2 regions of the Anoxybacillus sp. FSL W8-0382 genome follow, and region 1 is predicted to be linked to the other one. Evidence: a T-box and tRNA genes for the amino acid it is inferred to sense, from the RefSeq annotation. Region 1 holds a T-box; the other holds one or more tRNA genes.
The links. A T-box is a leader RNA that pairs with one kind of tRNA and senses whether it is charged. The one in region 1 lies ahead of NSS60_RS03910 (valine--tRNA ligase), so its partner is inferred to be a tRNA-Val.
Positions count from the first base shown of each region.

Region 2: it encodes a tRNA-Val, which carries the amino acid that the T-box ahead of NSS60_RS03910 (valine--tRNA ligase) is inferred to sense. The anticodon was not compared.

Region 1 is NZ_JBBOPX010000001.1:737,851-745,863, reverse strand. Features, by position in the region: gene NSS60_RS03910 (valine--tRNA ligase) at 1-2,410, opposite strand, end outside; T-box leader at 2,452-2,674, opposite strand; gene NSS60_RS03905 (hypothetical protein) at 2,810-3,001, shown strand; gene NSS60_RS03900 (aminoglycoside phosphotransferase) at 2,986-3,882, opposite strand; gene spoVID (stage VI sporulation protein D) at 3,898-4,983, opposite strand; gene hemL (glutamate-1-semialdehyde 2,1-aminomutase) at 5,071-6,366, opposite strand; gene hemB (porphobilinogen synthase) at 6,366-7,340, opposite strand; gene NSS60_RS03880 (uroporphyrinogen-III synthase) at 7,343-8,013, opposite strand, start outside.
Region 2 is NZ_JBBOPX010000001.1:2,088,243-2,096,255, forward strand. Features, by position in the region: gene asnB (asparagine synthase (glutamine-hydrolyzing)) at 1-362, opposite strand, end outside; partial or broken gene NSS60_RS10975 (IS982 family transposase) at 508-746, shown strand; partial or broken gene NSS60_RS10980 (C39 family peptidase) at 930-1,803, shown strand; gene NSS60_RS10985 (multicopper oxidase family protein) at 1,953-3,527, shown strand; partial or broken gene NSS60_RS10990 (IS701 family transposase) at 3,768-4,856, shown strand; gene NSS60_RS10995 (Rpn family recombination-promoting nuclease/putative transposase) at 5,190-5,954, opposite strand; tRNA gene NSS60_RS11000 (tRNA-Val) at 5,973-6,045, opposite strand; gene NSS60_RS11005 (HD domain-containing protein) at 6,239-6,775, shown strand; gene metC (cystathionine beta-lyase) at 6,796-7,935, opposite strand; gene NSS60_RS11015 (methionine biosynthesis PLP-dependent protein) at 7,940-8,013, opposite strand, start outside.

The sequences.
Region 1 (8,013 bases):
CAAGCGGCAAGCTTAGTTCTGCCCCTGTCACAACAGCGGTCATCGCTTTCTCGACCGTTGGAATCGTCGTGTCGATGACAAGCTCGCTAGGATTACAGAAGCGCTCGATATATGAGCGGTTTTTCTGAAGGGTATTCGCAATTTGCTCGTCTTTCGCTTTAATATGCAGCGTAATTGGCTTGCTTAGCGGCGTATTCACTTCTGCGCGAATGTTACGCACCGCACGAATAATATCAACGAGCAAACGCATTTGTTCGGCCGCTTCATGATTGCTTAGTTCAGAACGGACTTGTGGCCACGAAGCAACTGTAATTGACTCTCCTTCATGAGGAAGTTGTTGCCAAATTTCTTCCGTCACAAACGGCATAAACGGATGAAGGAGACGCATCGTTTGATCAAGCACATAAGCAAGAACAGAGCGCGTCGTTTTCTTCGCTTGTTCATCTTCGCCGTATAGCGGCAATTTCGCCATTTCAATATACCAATCGCATAAGTCGTCCCAAATGAAGTTATATAATACGCGACCGACTTCACCAAACTCGTATTTATCGGCAAGTTTTGTTACCGTCTCAATCGTTTCATTTAAACGCGTTAAAATCCAATGATCGGCAACCGATTTTTCGCCATGTAAGTCGATGTCTTCATACGTGAATCCTTCCATGTTCATGAGCGCAAAACGAGAAGCGTTCCAAATTTTATTGACGAAGTTCCATGTCGCTTCAACTTTTTCTGTGCTAAAGCGCAAGTCTTGACCAGGTGCACTTCCTGTCGCTAAAAAGTAACGAAGCGAGTCGGCACCGTACTGGTCGATCACATCCATCGGATCAACGCCGTTACCGAGCGATTTGCTCATTTTTCGTCCTTGTGCATCGCGTACTAGTCCGTGAATAAGCACATCTTTAAACGGACGTTTTCCTGTAAACTCAAGCGCTTGGAAAATCATGCGCGATACCCAGAAGAAAATGATGTCATATCCTGTTACAAGCACATCCGTTGGATAATAACGGTTATAGTCTGCCGATGTTTCATCCGGCCAGCCCATCGTTGAAAACGGCCAAAGCGCAGAACTAAACCATGTATCTAATACATCTGGATCTTGTTCCCAATTTTCGATATCAGCTGGTGGCTCATGATCGACATACACTTCGCCTGTTTCTTTATGATACCATGCTGGAATACGATGCCCCCACCAAAGCTGACGAGAAATGCACCAATCGCGAATATTTTCCATCCAATGTAAGTACGTTTTTTCAAATCGCTCTGGAACGAAATTCACTTTTCCTTCTGTTTTTTGTAGTTCAATCGCAGCTTCAGCAAGCGGCTTCATTTTGACGAACCATTGCGTCGATAAATACGGTTCTACAACAGCACCACTACGTTCACTATGACCAACCGAATGCATATGTTCCTCGATTTTAAACAGCACGCCTTGTTCTTGTAAGTCTCTCACAATTTGCTTACGGCATTCGAAGCGATCGAGCCCTTTATATTGAAGAGCGTTGTCGTTCATCGTACCGTCTTCGTTCATGACGAGAATGCGAGGCAAGTTGTGACGGTTTCCGATTTCAAAGTCGTTTGGATCATGTGCTGGCGTAATTTTTACTGCCCCAGAACCGAACGACATGTCAACGTACTCATCACCAATAATCGGAATTTCGCGACCGACGATCGGTAAAATGACTGTTTTTCCGATAAGATGTTTGTAGCGTTCGTCTTCTGGATGAACGGCAACGGCTGTATCGCCAAGCATCGTTTCTGGACGTGTCGTTGCCACTTCGATATAACCTGAGCCGTCCGCAAGCGGATAGCGTATATGATATAGCGCACCTTGCACATCTTTATATACGACTTCAATGTCCGATAATGCTGTTTTTGTCACCGGATCCCAGTTAATAATATATTCGCCGCGATAAATCAGTCCTTTTTTATATAGCGAAACGAACACTTCACGCACCGCTTTAGATAGTCCTTCATCAAGCGTAAAGCGCTCTCGCGTATAATCGAGTCCGAGCCCAAGCTTTGCCCACTGGGAGCGAATATGCCCAGCATACTCTTCTTTCCATTTCCACGTTTCTTCAACGAACTTTTCACGTCCTAAGTCGTAACGTGTTTTTCCTTCGTTGCGCAGCTTTTCTTCTACTTTTGCTTGCGTAGCAATACCCGCATGGTCCATGCCCGGAAGCCATAACACGTCGTACCCTTGCATGCGCTTCATGCGCGTAATAATGTCTTGTAACGTCGTATCCCACGCATGTCCTAAATGAAGTTTCCCTGTCACATTTGGGGGTGGAATGACGATCGTAAATGGTTTCTTCCTTTCGTCACTTGTTGCTTCAAAAAATTTTCCTTTTAGCCACCATTCATAACGGTTTGCCTCAACAGCACGGTGGTCGTACTTCGGCGGTAACATACAAATCCCTCCTTCGCTAAAATAAAAAACTCCTTTCATCCGAAAAGGACGAAAGGAGACTCTTTCGCGGTACCACCTTTTTTCTTAAGCAACGCTTAAGCACTCAAATCGATAACGGCGATGCACCGGCCTCTTCTACTTTCGTTCGAAGAAGCAGCTCCAGGGCGACCTTCCGACGACCACGAACCTAGGAAATCTCGCAGCTACTGATTTCCCTCTCTGCTAGGCGGGTTGCGCCGTACTCTTCCCTATCTTCGCTTTTTTCTATTCATACATAATACTATATAAAAATCATATGAATCGTCAATAAGGTTTGCCACATTTTCACTTCTTTATACATATGGTAAAAAAGAAAAGCTCCAATATGTGGAGCTAATCATTTGAAAAGGAGGTGAGCATATGCGTAAGCGTTACAATCCGTACGCCTGGCCACCGTGGCTACGAAAACTTCGCTTTATTGCTGAACAATGCATCATCCCGATTACCGTCGTTCAGGCGATTCGTACCATTTTATTTCCAACAACCATTGATGTCATTTTACTCGCCATTTTTATTTTGCTTTCCTTCGCTTTACATTACGATTGGATTTGATGTTGTTGCTTTTCTTCTTCCCATTTTCCAATGACATATTCAATATTTTTCATTTGCCAATATGCCCGTTGCCAAGCAGCGGTCAGTTGCCGGTCATGACGTTGTTGTTCGTACCGATGAATGAGACGAACAAACCGATGTGGATCAACAAGTAAATGAAAAAACAATAACCGTTCATCTTCTTCAAGCGCCAATGTTTGTTCATATTGTGCAAGCCACTGTACCGCTTCATCACACGTCAACGGATACGTATACAAATATTGGCGGAAAAAGAAAAGCAAATCATGAAATGGTGGAGCCCAGCGCGCCCGTTCGAAACTAATAAAATACGCAGTGCCATCTTCTCGTTCCACATAATGTTGAAACGATGGTCGACCGTGAATATAACAAATACGCACCGTCTTTTTTTCACGCATGCGCTCGCGCCATTCATTTAACGTATGTTCAGAAAACGAGATGGCGCGCATAATATCGAGAAAATGAGTGCAACATTGCAGTTGAAACGGCGACATATACCATTGTTTTTCACATTGTTCAATATGATGAGTTAATGTTTGTTTTGCCTTTTCAAGTGAGCTTTTTCGTTCCTCATAATAAGATTCGATTTCCGTTTCAGTCGTTTGTATTTCTTTTAACGAATGTTTATGCCATCGCGCTAAATCGTGAAAAAATGACGATGTTGGATCCGTTTTTTCTTTTAGCCAAGGCATCATATAATACCATTGCCCATCTCGCTTTTTCGCTTCATAAATCGGAATAGCAAGCGGAATGCGTAAGCGGTAAGCTTGCTCAATCGCCTGCCAATAAGCAAATGAATCGATGCGTTTAATCGCGTATGTTCCATTTATCGTTTCCCATTTTTGCACGCTCGCTTGTTTCATCACCATGCCGCCCTTTTATACTTTACTTGGCGTTGGAATGTATAGTAACTGCCCCTCGTGTATATCCGCACCGCTTTCTAAATGATTTGTACGCAACAACTGTTGAACAGATACGTCGTATCGCTCGGCGATCTTGTCCAACGAATCGCCCTGTTGGACAATACAAATTTTCAAACGAGCAAATGCCTGTTCTTCATTTTTACCAAATAGTTTTGTTAAATATAACGCATTTTCATTCCGCTTTTCGTTCGTCTCCCTTCCTTTTAGTTCAAGTTGAAAAGACGTTTCTTCTCGCTTGCTCTCCTGTTCTTCTTCATATCCCTTTTGAGTATCAACCTGTTCTTCTTCATGCTCTCCTTGAACATCAATCCGTTCTTCTTTATGTTCGTCATTATCAGCTACCTGTTCTTCTTCATGCTCCCCTCGAACATCAATCCGTTCTTCTTTATGTTCGTCATTATCAGCTACCTGTTCTTCTTCATGCTCCCCTTGAACATCAATCCGTTCTTCTTTATGTTCGTCATTATCAGCTACCTGTTCTTCATGGAGCATATAAAATGTCGGTACATTGACGATTGTTTCTCGTTCTTCTTGTTCTTCTTTTTCTTCTTCATATACTTCTTGATGGGCAACAGCTTCAAACGGTTCAAAGTCGTCTACGTTGTACGCATCCCACTCTTCTTCGTCTTCTCGATCATCATCCATTTGAATACCGTGAATGGCCACTTCAGCAATAAGAAGTAATTCGTTTTTCCGTAAGTCATAATCAAATGATTCGATCAGCACATACACTTGTTCAAGATCATCGACTCGCTCTTTTGGAACAGTTACGTCAATTGGAAATTGATGTAAAAATTCACCCGTTTCCTCATCACGCATACGCACTTGTTCAATGTATCGCCCGAGTTCAAATGTTTCAACATCTTCTCCATCTTCTTCATGTTTTGTATATTCTCCAGATAGTTCTAGCACACCGCGAATATACACGTAATCTTCTTGTTCCTCGATTGTAATTGTCGGTTGTAGCGAAATCGATAATAACTGATCAACGTGATGCTCACGTCGAAACGCAATCGCTTCTTCAATTGAAAAACGCAACATGCTCATCTCTCCTTCAACGTCCAAGTCATTTCACATTACTATGGTTATGAGAAGAAAAAAAGAAGTATGCATAAAAAAAGCGATGCCCTAGAGGCAATCGCTAATTTTTGCAAACGCACGTCGCGCTGCTTCAATTGTTTTTTCAATATCTTCATCTGTATGCGCAGTGGACAAAAACATGCCTTCAAATTGCGATGGTGGCAAGAAAATGCCTTCATTCGCCATTTCTTGATAATAACGAGCAAATAAGTCTAAATTGGACGTTTTTGCTGTTTCGTAGTTTGTGACGCGCTCATTCGTAAAGAACATGCCGATCATCGAGCCAGCTTGGTTAATCGTATGTGGAATATCATACGCTTTTGCTGCTTCGCTTAACCCTTCTGCTAAACGATTCGCTTTTTTCTTAAACTGCTCATACGTTTCTGGCATCAGTTGTCGGAGCGTTTCATAGCCAGCTGTCATCGCCATCGGATTTCCTGATAACGTACCGGCTTGATAAATCGGACCACTCGGTGCAATTTTCTCCATAATATCAGCCCGACCACCGTATGCCCCGACTGGTAGTCCACCACCGATGACTTTTCCAAGGCACGTCAAGTCTGGCTTGACACCGTAATAACCTTGACCGCTATAATAGTCGACACGGAAACCTGTCATCACTTCATCAAAAATAAGAAGGGCACCGTATTCGTTCGTCACATCGCGCAAACCTTGCAAGAAACCTTGTTCTGGCGGAACGACCCCCATATTTCCAGCAACAGGTTCGACAATAACCGCCGCGATATCTTCACCGAACTTTTCAAACGCGTAACGTACGCTTTGTAAATCGTTGTACGGTACAGTAATTGTATGTTGAGCAACCGTTTCTGGCACCCCTGGGCTATCTGGCAAACCGAGTGTCGCTACACCTGACCCCGCTTTAATTAAAAGCGAATCGCCATGTCCGTGATAGCATCCTTCAAATTTGACGATTTTATTTCGTCCTGTATAGCCGCGTGCTAAACGAAGGGCGCTCATTGTCGCTTCTGTTCCCGAGCTAACCATACGAATGATTTCAATAGACGGCATGCGCTCCATGACGAGTTTGGCGAGTTCGTTTTCAATTAACGTTGGAGCACCGAAACTTGTTCCTGTTTCCGCTACTCGTTTTAATGCTTCAACAACTTGATCGTTCGCATGACCTAAAATAAGCGGTCCCCAAGATAACACATAGTCAATATATTCATTGCCGTCAACGTCGTAAATTTTTGAACCTTTTCCGCGCTCCATAAAAATCGGATCCATTTTTACCGCCTTAAATGCGCGCACTGGGCTGTTTACACCGCCAGGCATAAGCTTAACTGCCTCAGCATATGCCGCTTTGGAACGTTCATAACTACGCATCATTTCCCCTCCTTTAGCCATCGAGCAACATCTTTTGCAAAATACGTTAAAATTAAGTCGGCGCCTGCGCGCTTCATGCTTGTTAACATTTCAAGCACAACTGCTTTTTCATCAATCCATCCGTTTTGCGCAGCTGCTTTTACCATCGCATATTCTCCGCTTACGTTATAAGCGACAATCGGCAAATGAAAATGATTTTTGAGGTCGCGAATAATATCTAAATACGATAGCGCCGGTTTAACCATTAAAAAGTCAGCACCTTGCTCCACATCTGCTTCTGCTTCACGAAACGCTTCTAGCCGATTAGCAGGATCCATTTGGTACGTTTTACGATCGCCAAACTGCGGCGCGCTATGGGCTGCATCGCGAAATGGACCGTAAAATGCTGATGCGTATTTTACGGCATAGGACATAATTGGCACATATGTAAATCCCTCTTCATCTAGCGCTTGGCGAATCGCTGCGACAAACCCGTCCATCATGTTAGATGGCGCGATGATGTCCGCCCCCGCTTTCGCTTGACTGACTGCTGTTTTTGCCAATAATTCAAGCGTATCGTCGTTGACAATCGTTCCGTTTTCTACGATACCACAATGTCCATGGCTCGTATAATGGCATAAACATGTGTCGGCAATCACGACAAGTTCCGGAAATGCGTCTTTGATCGCGCGAATAGCACGTTGAACGACACCGTGCTCACAATACGCTTGCGAAGCGATTTCGTTTTTCTCGTTTGGTACACCAAATACGATAATCGACCGTACACCTAATTGAACAGCCTCTTTTACATCTTCAAGCGCATAGTCAAGCGACTGCTGATACACCCCCGGCATGGAAGGTACTTCGTTTTTTATGTTTTCTCCTTCAATCACAAAAATCGGATAAATGAAATCTTCCATATGAAGATGTGTTTCACGCACCATAGCTCGTAAATTTGCTGTTTGGCGCAAACGACGATGACGTGCAAATTGCATATTTACTCACCTCTTATCTTCAAATATTGATTAATCTCTTCAACCATTGCATCAATTGTATATGTATGTGGACAAACGTGAACAGGAATGCCTAAATCAAGAGCTGTTTGTTTCGTGATTGGACCGATGCATGCGATCGTAACAAAAGACAAATTGATGTCTTCCCCTGCGATCGCGTGCGCAAAACTATGTACCGTCGATGAACTTGTAAACGTAACGACATCAATCATTCGTTGTTGAAGGAGCGCAATGAGTTGTGGCTTCGCTTCTTCATTCATCGTCGTTTCGTATACGATCCAATCTGTCACGTCTGCGATGCTGCTTAATTGCTCTCGCAACGTATCGCGCGCTAAGTTTCCTTTCACAAGCAACACGCGCGCATGCGTAGAAAGTAACGGTTTTAACGCTTCAACTAAACTTTCAGCGACAAATTCATTTGGAATGAGGTCGACAACAACGTTTCGTTTTTGCAATGCTTTCGCTGTTTTTTCCCCTACTGCAGCCACTTTCGGCCACGTTGGTGGTTTCATTTCGCTAATCAGCTCGAAAAAATATTTAACTCCGTTTTGGCTCGTAAATACAATCCAATCAAACGTATGCCATTTGTGTAATAAGTCTTGACCTACTTGTTTTGCCCGTTCAATGCGAATCAACGGCAATTCAACCGGAATCG
Region 2 (8,013 bases), 1.4 Mb from region 1:
AGCTTTTCTACAGCTTTTTCTTTTTCAGCACTATAAAGAGCAATAATGACTTCTGTATCGGAATGAGTAGTAAATTTATATCCCTTTGCAAGCAATTCTTCTCGCAATTCCACATAGTTGTAGATTTCCCCATTAAATATGATCCAATATCGTTCATTTTCATAGGACAATGGCTGGTGCCCTGTCTCAAGATCGATAATACTCAAACGTCGAAATCCAAAATTCACATATTCATCAAAAAAATAACCACCATCGTCAGGACCACGATGAGTAATGATATCATTCATTTCTTGAAACGTTTCTTTCCATTTTTCATCAATGATTCTTGGATGATCATGAATACAACCAATAAAACCGCACATTATGTTGTTATTCCCCCACTTTATTAAATTTAAATTTTATAGAACCCGTGGTGCTAGATAAAATCGAGTAAGCATAAAAATAGCCCTTGCTTGTGGATCTCCTGTAGAATGAAAGGGCGATCCAACATTCGAAAGGAGAATCCCTATGCAAGAGCACTTTCATTTTACTACAGATCAAGCAAAGATTCAAAAACAATATGCAGTCATTTTCTTTTTGTTTCTGCCCAGCTGTCACAAATTCAATGCTATCTTCAACGTCGCAATCGTCATTTGGTGAAACAAGAAGATACGGTGATCATTGCTATTCATCTTTTACATCTTTTAGGAAAGCTGCTTGGCTTCTCTTCCGAACATGCATGGCATCGCTTTGTGACTGGGAACTTGACCTGCTTGCGATATTTTCATTCCTCTAACATATTAAAACAATAAAATGTGGAGAAATTATGGATTTTTTGAGATTGTTACATAATTGTTACATAATTACATGATAAGAATCATCTCCATTGTTTCTGCATATGTAGTCGATAATATAAAAACAGCAAGTTTAACAAAGGAGTTGCAACTATCATGTTAGGGATTATACTTTTTTTAGCCTTTATGATTGTTTCACTTTCTATTTTTCTTTTACGAAAGCCAACCAATGAGAAGTTATATAAACTAGCAATAGGATCCTATATCGCTTTTTTCCTATTGTTTTTAACTCTATTTTTCCATTATGTAAATTCTGAAAATATGGTCGACGCTATAAACAATCTAGTACAGAAAACATCATATAAAAATAAAGTTGAAGCGAGAAATCCATCATCTAGACATTCAAAAGAACAAATCCCGGTTAAATCAGCTCTCATTGATGCCCCCCTTTTCTCGCAACTCCCAGAACTACCAAGGGGGGTGCGAGGTAACAAGTCTGGCAATGCTTTTGAATCACGCGGGAATCAATGTAGACAAGATGACACTAGCGAAGCAAATAAAGAAAAATCCAACCCCTTATCGAATACATAATGGAAAAGTATTTTATGGACATCCAAATGAAGGGTTTGTTGGTGACATGTATACAATAAAGAAACCGGGATATGGTGTCTATCATAAACCTATAAAAGAATTAGCCGAGATTTATTTACCAAACCAAATCGTTGATTTAACAGGACAATCATTTGAAGAAATATATAAGTATTTGTCTGAAGGTACCCCAGTTTGGGTTATTACCAACACAACCTTTCGTATACTTCCTCCGTCTGAATTTATTGAATGGCAGACCCCGCAAGGCCCTATAAAAATAACATACCGGGAGCATTCCGTGTTAATCACCGGATATGATGAGAAATATATTTATTTTAATGACCCATTGACAGGTACGAAAAATAAAAAAGCACCTAAGTCTGAATTTATTCAAGCTTGGATACAAATGGGCAAACAAGCTATTACCTATAACCGCAATTAACCGGTTATAGGTAGTGGCTTATCTTTTTTATTTTAATCTTCGAACTACTTCGTGTGAAAAAAATATAATTTTTCCCCATAAATTTTGCACATTTATTTTTTATGATGATGTTACTATGACTTACATCACAAGTTTATGGAGGGAAAGCGATGAAGAAATTATTGTTAGGAACTGTTTTGGCAGGAGTTGTTGCGATTGGTGCAGCTTGCTCAAATAATTCTTCGATGCAAGGACACGACATGTCCAACATGAATATGAAGGAAGAAAACACCGCACAGGACTCCAGTAAGAAACTGCCTTTGGCAACCAATACAGAAGTTTTATCCGGTAAAGAGATTAATCTTACTGCTAAGGAAGCATTATTACAAATAAATGATAAAGTCAAACTCCCGGTATACACGTATAATGGATCGGTACCCGGTGCGCAAATCCGCGTAAAGCAAGGGGATAATGTGAAAATTGTTTTAAAAAATGAATTGCCAGAACCGACTACGATTCACTGGCACGGCTACCCTGTTCCAAATAACCAAGATGGAGTACCGGGTGTCACGATGGACGCCATTAAACCGGGTGAAACGTTTACGTATGAATTTACAGCAACCGTGCCGGGAACGTATTGGTATCATTCCCATCAAAAAAGCGCCGAGCAAGTGGACAAGGGATTATACGGTACATTAATCGTAGAACCGAAAAATGAAGAAAAAGTCGATCGAGATTATACACTTGTGTTAGATGAATGGATGAGCAATCCGGATGAAGGAAATATGGATATGAGTGGAATGGATCATAGTAATATGAATAATGGAAATAGCTCTGATAATCAACAAATGGATATGAGCAGCATGGGACATAATATGAATATGTACGATATTTTCACGATTAACGGAAAAAGCGGGGCTGCTGTCAAACCGTTAAAAGTGAAAAAAGGCGAAAAAGTGCGACTTCGCCTAATTAACGCAGGGTACATGTCCCACAAGCTTCACCTGCATGGTCATGAGTTTAAAATTGTCGCAACTGACGGCCAACCGTTAAAGAACCCGCAACCAATCAAAGATGAACTTTTAAGTATTGCTCCGGGTGAACGTTATGATATTGAATTTATCGCGAATAACCCGGGTGAATGGTTATTAGAATGTCATGGTGATATGGAAGGTACCGATGGCATGAAAGTGAAAATTCAATACGAAGACCAGACAAACAATACGGACAAAGCGAACGCAAAAGAAAATCTCCCTGTTGTGGATATGACAACATACAGAAAATATGAAGTAGGTCAATTTACACTAGACCAAAAATATGATGTAGAGTACACAATGGATTTAGGAACAGCCATGGGCAAAGATGGCATGGTCTTCACGATTAATGGGAAAACGTATCCTGAAACAGCACCTGTCAATGTGAAGACAGGAGATTTAGTAAAAGTAAAAATAGTGAACAATTCACCAAAAGATGTACATCCGATGCATTTACACGGACATTTCTTCCAAGTATTAAGCAAAAACGGCAAGCCGGTCACAGGCTCTCCATTGATAAAGGATTCCTTAAATGTAAACCCTGGTGAAGAATATGTCGTCGCGTTTAAAGCGGATAATCCGGGAAATTGGATGTTCCATTGCCATGACTTGCACCATGCTTCAGCCGGAATGGTCACAGAAGTAAAATATACCGATTACAAATCGGACTATACCCCAGATCCGAATGACACAACGAATAAAGGGGAATAACAGCTTATCGTAGTAAATAAAAGAGGCTGAGTTCAAAAGGTTAACACCCTTTTGAGACAGCCTCTTATTTTTTTGTTTTTATTTCCAGTTTATTTTTTTTAGTTAGAAAAAAATAATAATGAACTGTAGATGAGCAAATTCGCTAACATAAATTTACAACCAAACAAAAAAAGAGACATGAACCCGATTCCTTGATTAGAATAGATGTGCCACAACTATCCACAAGGAGGTTCATGTCTCATGAATAGATTAGCACATCATCAAGGAATTCACAAGTTTTTCACGATGTTGGGGTTGGCACTTTATTTTTCAAAACCTGTCATGAAGCATCTCGTTCATATCGTGGATGCGATGATTACAAAGGGCTTTTCGGGAACGCTGACCGATCTACATCATGGGAGTTTTCATCCGAACCATCGCACGACACTGAGCCATTTTTTCACGAAAAGCCCATGGGAGGAAGAGACGCTGCTTCGCAAACTCCAACAGTGGGTGCTTCATCGTGTCGAACGCAGCTCGAAACGAGAGAATCAACCCATTTTTGTTTCGATCGATGATACGATTTGCCAAAAAACGAAGCCCTCGTCACGGGCAACGCACGCCATTCAAGGGTGTGATTGGCACTATTCTCACACAGAGAAAAAGTCGATCTGGGGACATTCTCTCGTTTGGCTCATGGTTCATGCGATGACCCAGGCTTTTCCCTTTGCGTTCCGCCTCTACGACAAGGCGGCTGGGAAAAGCAAGGGGGAACTCGCGATCGAGATGCTTTCTTCTTTGGATGTACACCGTCCTGTTTATGTGCTGATGGACTCTTGGTATCCATCGCAAACGCTCGTGGAAGCTTGTCTGAAAAAGGGATTCCACGTCATCGCAATGCTCAAGGCCAATCGGCTTCTTTATCCAAAAGGCATTGCGGTTCAGGTGAGGGAGTTTGCCCGCTACATCGAACCGAAAGACACTCACCTCGTCACGGTGGGAGAAGAGCGTTATCGGGTTTATCGCTACGAAGGCTCTCTCAAAGGTCTCGATGATGCCGTGGTGCTGCTCGCATGGAAAGCCGATCAATCGATGACATCGGAACATCTTCATTGCGTGTTGAGCACCGATCGCGAGCTAAGCGATGAAGAGATCTTGCGCTACTATGCTGCACGTTGGTCGATCGAATGTTTTTTCCGTCAAGCGAAAGACCAGCTGAAACTCGATGGATACCGCGTTCGCGGGCGTCGGGCGGTGAAACGCTACTGGATCTTGGTGCAGCTTGCTTACGTGTACAGCATGTTCGATTCGAACAGTGATGTTTCGGATGGGCTCGATCTCCTGCGCAAGATTACATGGTAATTATTGTGATTAAAATTGCTCAACTACAGTACCTTAGCTATTTTCAATCCAATCCCTTCTTCACTATAAACGATAGTACTAATGACGCTCTTATTTAGAAGGATTGATGATTTTTAAATGTTTGTCAATGAAAATTTTTATCACACTCATACTTACGGACACACGCACAATGACAACAAAATGAGAACATCTTAAGAAATATTCGTGATAATTTGCAACGTTAGAAGAAAGCGTGTTAAACGGCAAACGAACATCATATTGGCACCCACTCATTGTAAAACAAAAAACTGCCGTCTCCAAAAAGGTCGACGACAGTCCCCCCTACTCCAACAACCGCTCCACTTCTTCTTCCGAAAGGTCCGTGACGTTCGCAATGTCTTTTACACTCATCCCTTTTTTCGCCATCGTTTGTACAAGACGCTTCATTCCTTGCTTTATTCCTTGCTTCACCCCTTCTTCTCTTCCTTTTTCTAACGCCTTTTGTTCATAAGAAATAATCAATTCCATCACTTGTTCTTTTTCTTTCGTCTCCATTTCATTCACCTCGCTTCGCAGTCTTCGTTCTTCTTCATCTGATAGTTTCACATATGTTTCAAAAAAGCCAAACAATAACCGTTGTTTCGCTTCGTCTAATTCCATTCGGACAAGCATGCGTAAAAATTGTTTTTTCAATTCTACCCGTTCACTTTCAGTATACCCCATTTTACTTAGTAGTGCAGCGGCGATCGGGTTGTCTTGGCGGATGTAGTTGCGCCAGTTTTGTTTGCGCAATTCGACAGTAAAAAAACGAAAGTCAAGCACGTGGCCAAAAGGAAATTGGAGGGTAAATGTCGATGGCTCGTCGCGGATCGTATCGTAGCTAAATACAGCAATTGGTACAATGTTTTTACGGTACTTTTCAAACAAACGGCTAAAATAAATAAACATCCGTTCGGAAAACGACGATTGAACGTAGCTTTGATTTTCGATATGAACGATAATTAAGCTATCCTCCCCTCTCAGCTTCGTTTCCACAAGCAAATCAACGCGATACTTCTCCCCTGCCACTACAGGGGAGAAACAACAAAAAACCCCGAGCTCTTTCATCGAACTCGGGGTTTGCGATGATTCCGACTGGGCTCGAACCAGCGACCTCCACCCTGTCAAGGTGGCGCTCTCCCAGCTGAGCTACGGAATCGTATGTTGTTGTGTTATCGAACACATTTTTCATTATACGTATCGTTCCCTAGTTTGTCAAATACTTTTTTTAAAAAATTTTTTCGTCATGACGTCTTTCGTCTGTTTTTTCTTTTCTGTAAAAATAGATATTGCCTTCTTTAAAAAAGACATGATATGATAATTAGAAAAACATTTGAAAGGGATGGTGAGCTATGAGACGTGTCACATTAACTGACATCTTCCTTCACCCCATCACCCAAAAATATTTAAAACGTTCAGGCGTCGCGCACGCCATTGCGACCGCATATCATGCGTATCGCCTTGCCTTGCAATATGGAGTGAATGTTGATTTAGCAACAAAAGCCGCATTGCTTCATGATATCGGGCATTATGAATGGTACTCTAATGGAACATGGGACTATGAAACATATAAACAAAACGACATTCATGCGATTAAAGGGGCGGAGCGAGCACATAAACTGCTTATTCGACTCGGTGAACATCCTCAACACGCCAAAGAAATCGCCCTCGCCATTTTGCTTCATACCGATTCGTATCTTCCAGAAGGAGAATTAAAACGAAAGCCGCTCCAAACGATCGTGAAGCTCGCCGATGAAGCAGATGAAGAACCGGGTGGCAAACATCATTATCGCCAAATCGATGACAAACTCGCCTTGAAAAAAATTCAACAACTTGATCGCATGGTCGAACAGCAAATGAAGCGTGACGCGCTCGACCAAATTAGCTAAGGCTAGGCGATGTTCCTAGCCTATACATATGATAACGCCTGTTCCACATCAGCAAGCAAATCATCGGTCGCCTCTAATCCAACACTTAAGCGCAACAAGCCGTCCGTAATGCCGCGGCGATGGCGCTCCGCTTTCGGCATCGCTGCGTGCGACATTTTCGCCGGATACGATAAAATCGACTCGACCGCTCCTAAACTGACCGCAAACACAGGGATGCGCGCATGTTTCACAAACGTCCGCACCGCTTGTTCGTCCTCCAATTCAAACGACAGCACCGCACCAAATCCGCGCGCTTGATCGCGATGAATATCGTGTCCTTCATGAAAAGAAAGCCCAGGATAATATACGTGCGCAACTTTCGGATGATGATGGAGAAACTGCGCCAGCTGCAACGCCGAACGTGAAGCATAATCTAACCGAACGTGAAGCGTTTTTAACCCGCGCAACACGAGCCACGCATCTTGCACGCCAAGCACCGCCCCGAACGAATATTGCAGTTTGCGCAGCTGTTTTGCGAGACGCTCGTCTTTTACAACCGCCAGCCCGGCTACAACGTCGCTATGGCCAGCTAAAAATTTCGTCGCGCTATGCAAAACGACATCGACGCCGAGATCAAGCGGACGCTGCAACAAAGGGGTCGCAAACGTATTATCTAAAAACGTCAAACAACCGTGCGCTTTCGCAAGCTTCACAACCCCACGAATATCCGTAATTTTCAAAAGCGGATTCGATGGCGTTTCCATATAAATGACTTTCGTGTTCGGGCGAATGTGACGCGCTACCGCATCTAAATCAGTCATATCGACAAACGTATGTTCGATGCCAAATCGGCTCAATACGTCCGTGATGATGCGATACGTTCCACCATACACATCATCGGTAATTAATACGTGATCTCCTTTTGACAACAATAAAAATGCTGTTGAAATGGCAGCCATGCCCGATGCGAACGCAAAACCGCTGACGCCCCCCTCCAGTTCCGCAATCGTTTCCTCAAGCGCCTCGCGTGTCGGGTTGCCAGAACGGCTATAATCGTACTTGCCAAACGTATCAAAATCAAACTGATGAAACGTCGATGCATGATGAATCGGGACGCTAACTGCCCCTGTTTGCGCATCAATTCGCCATTTATTATGAACAAGTTGCGTTTGTAAATCCATCCTTTTACACCTCTTTCATGCGTTGAAACGCTTGAGTTAAATCGGCAATTAAATCGTCCGCATGTTCAATGCCGACCG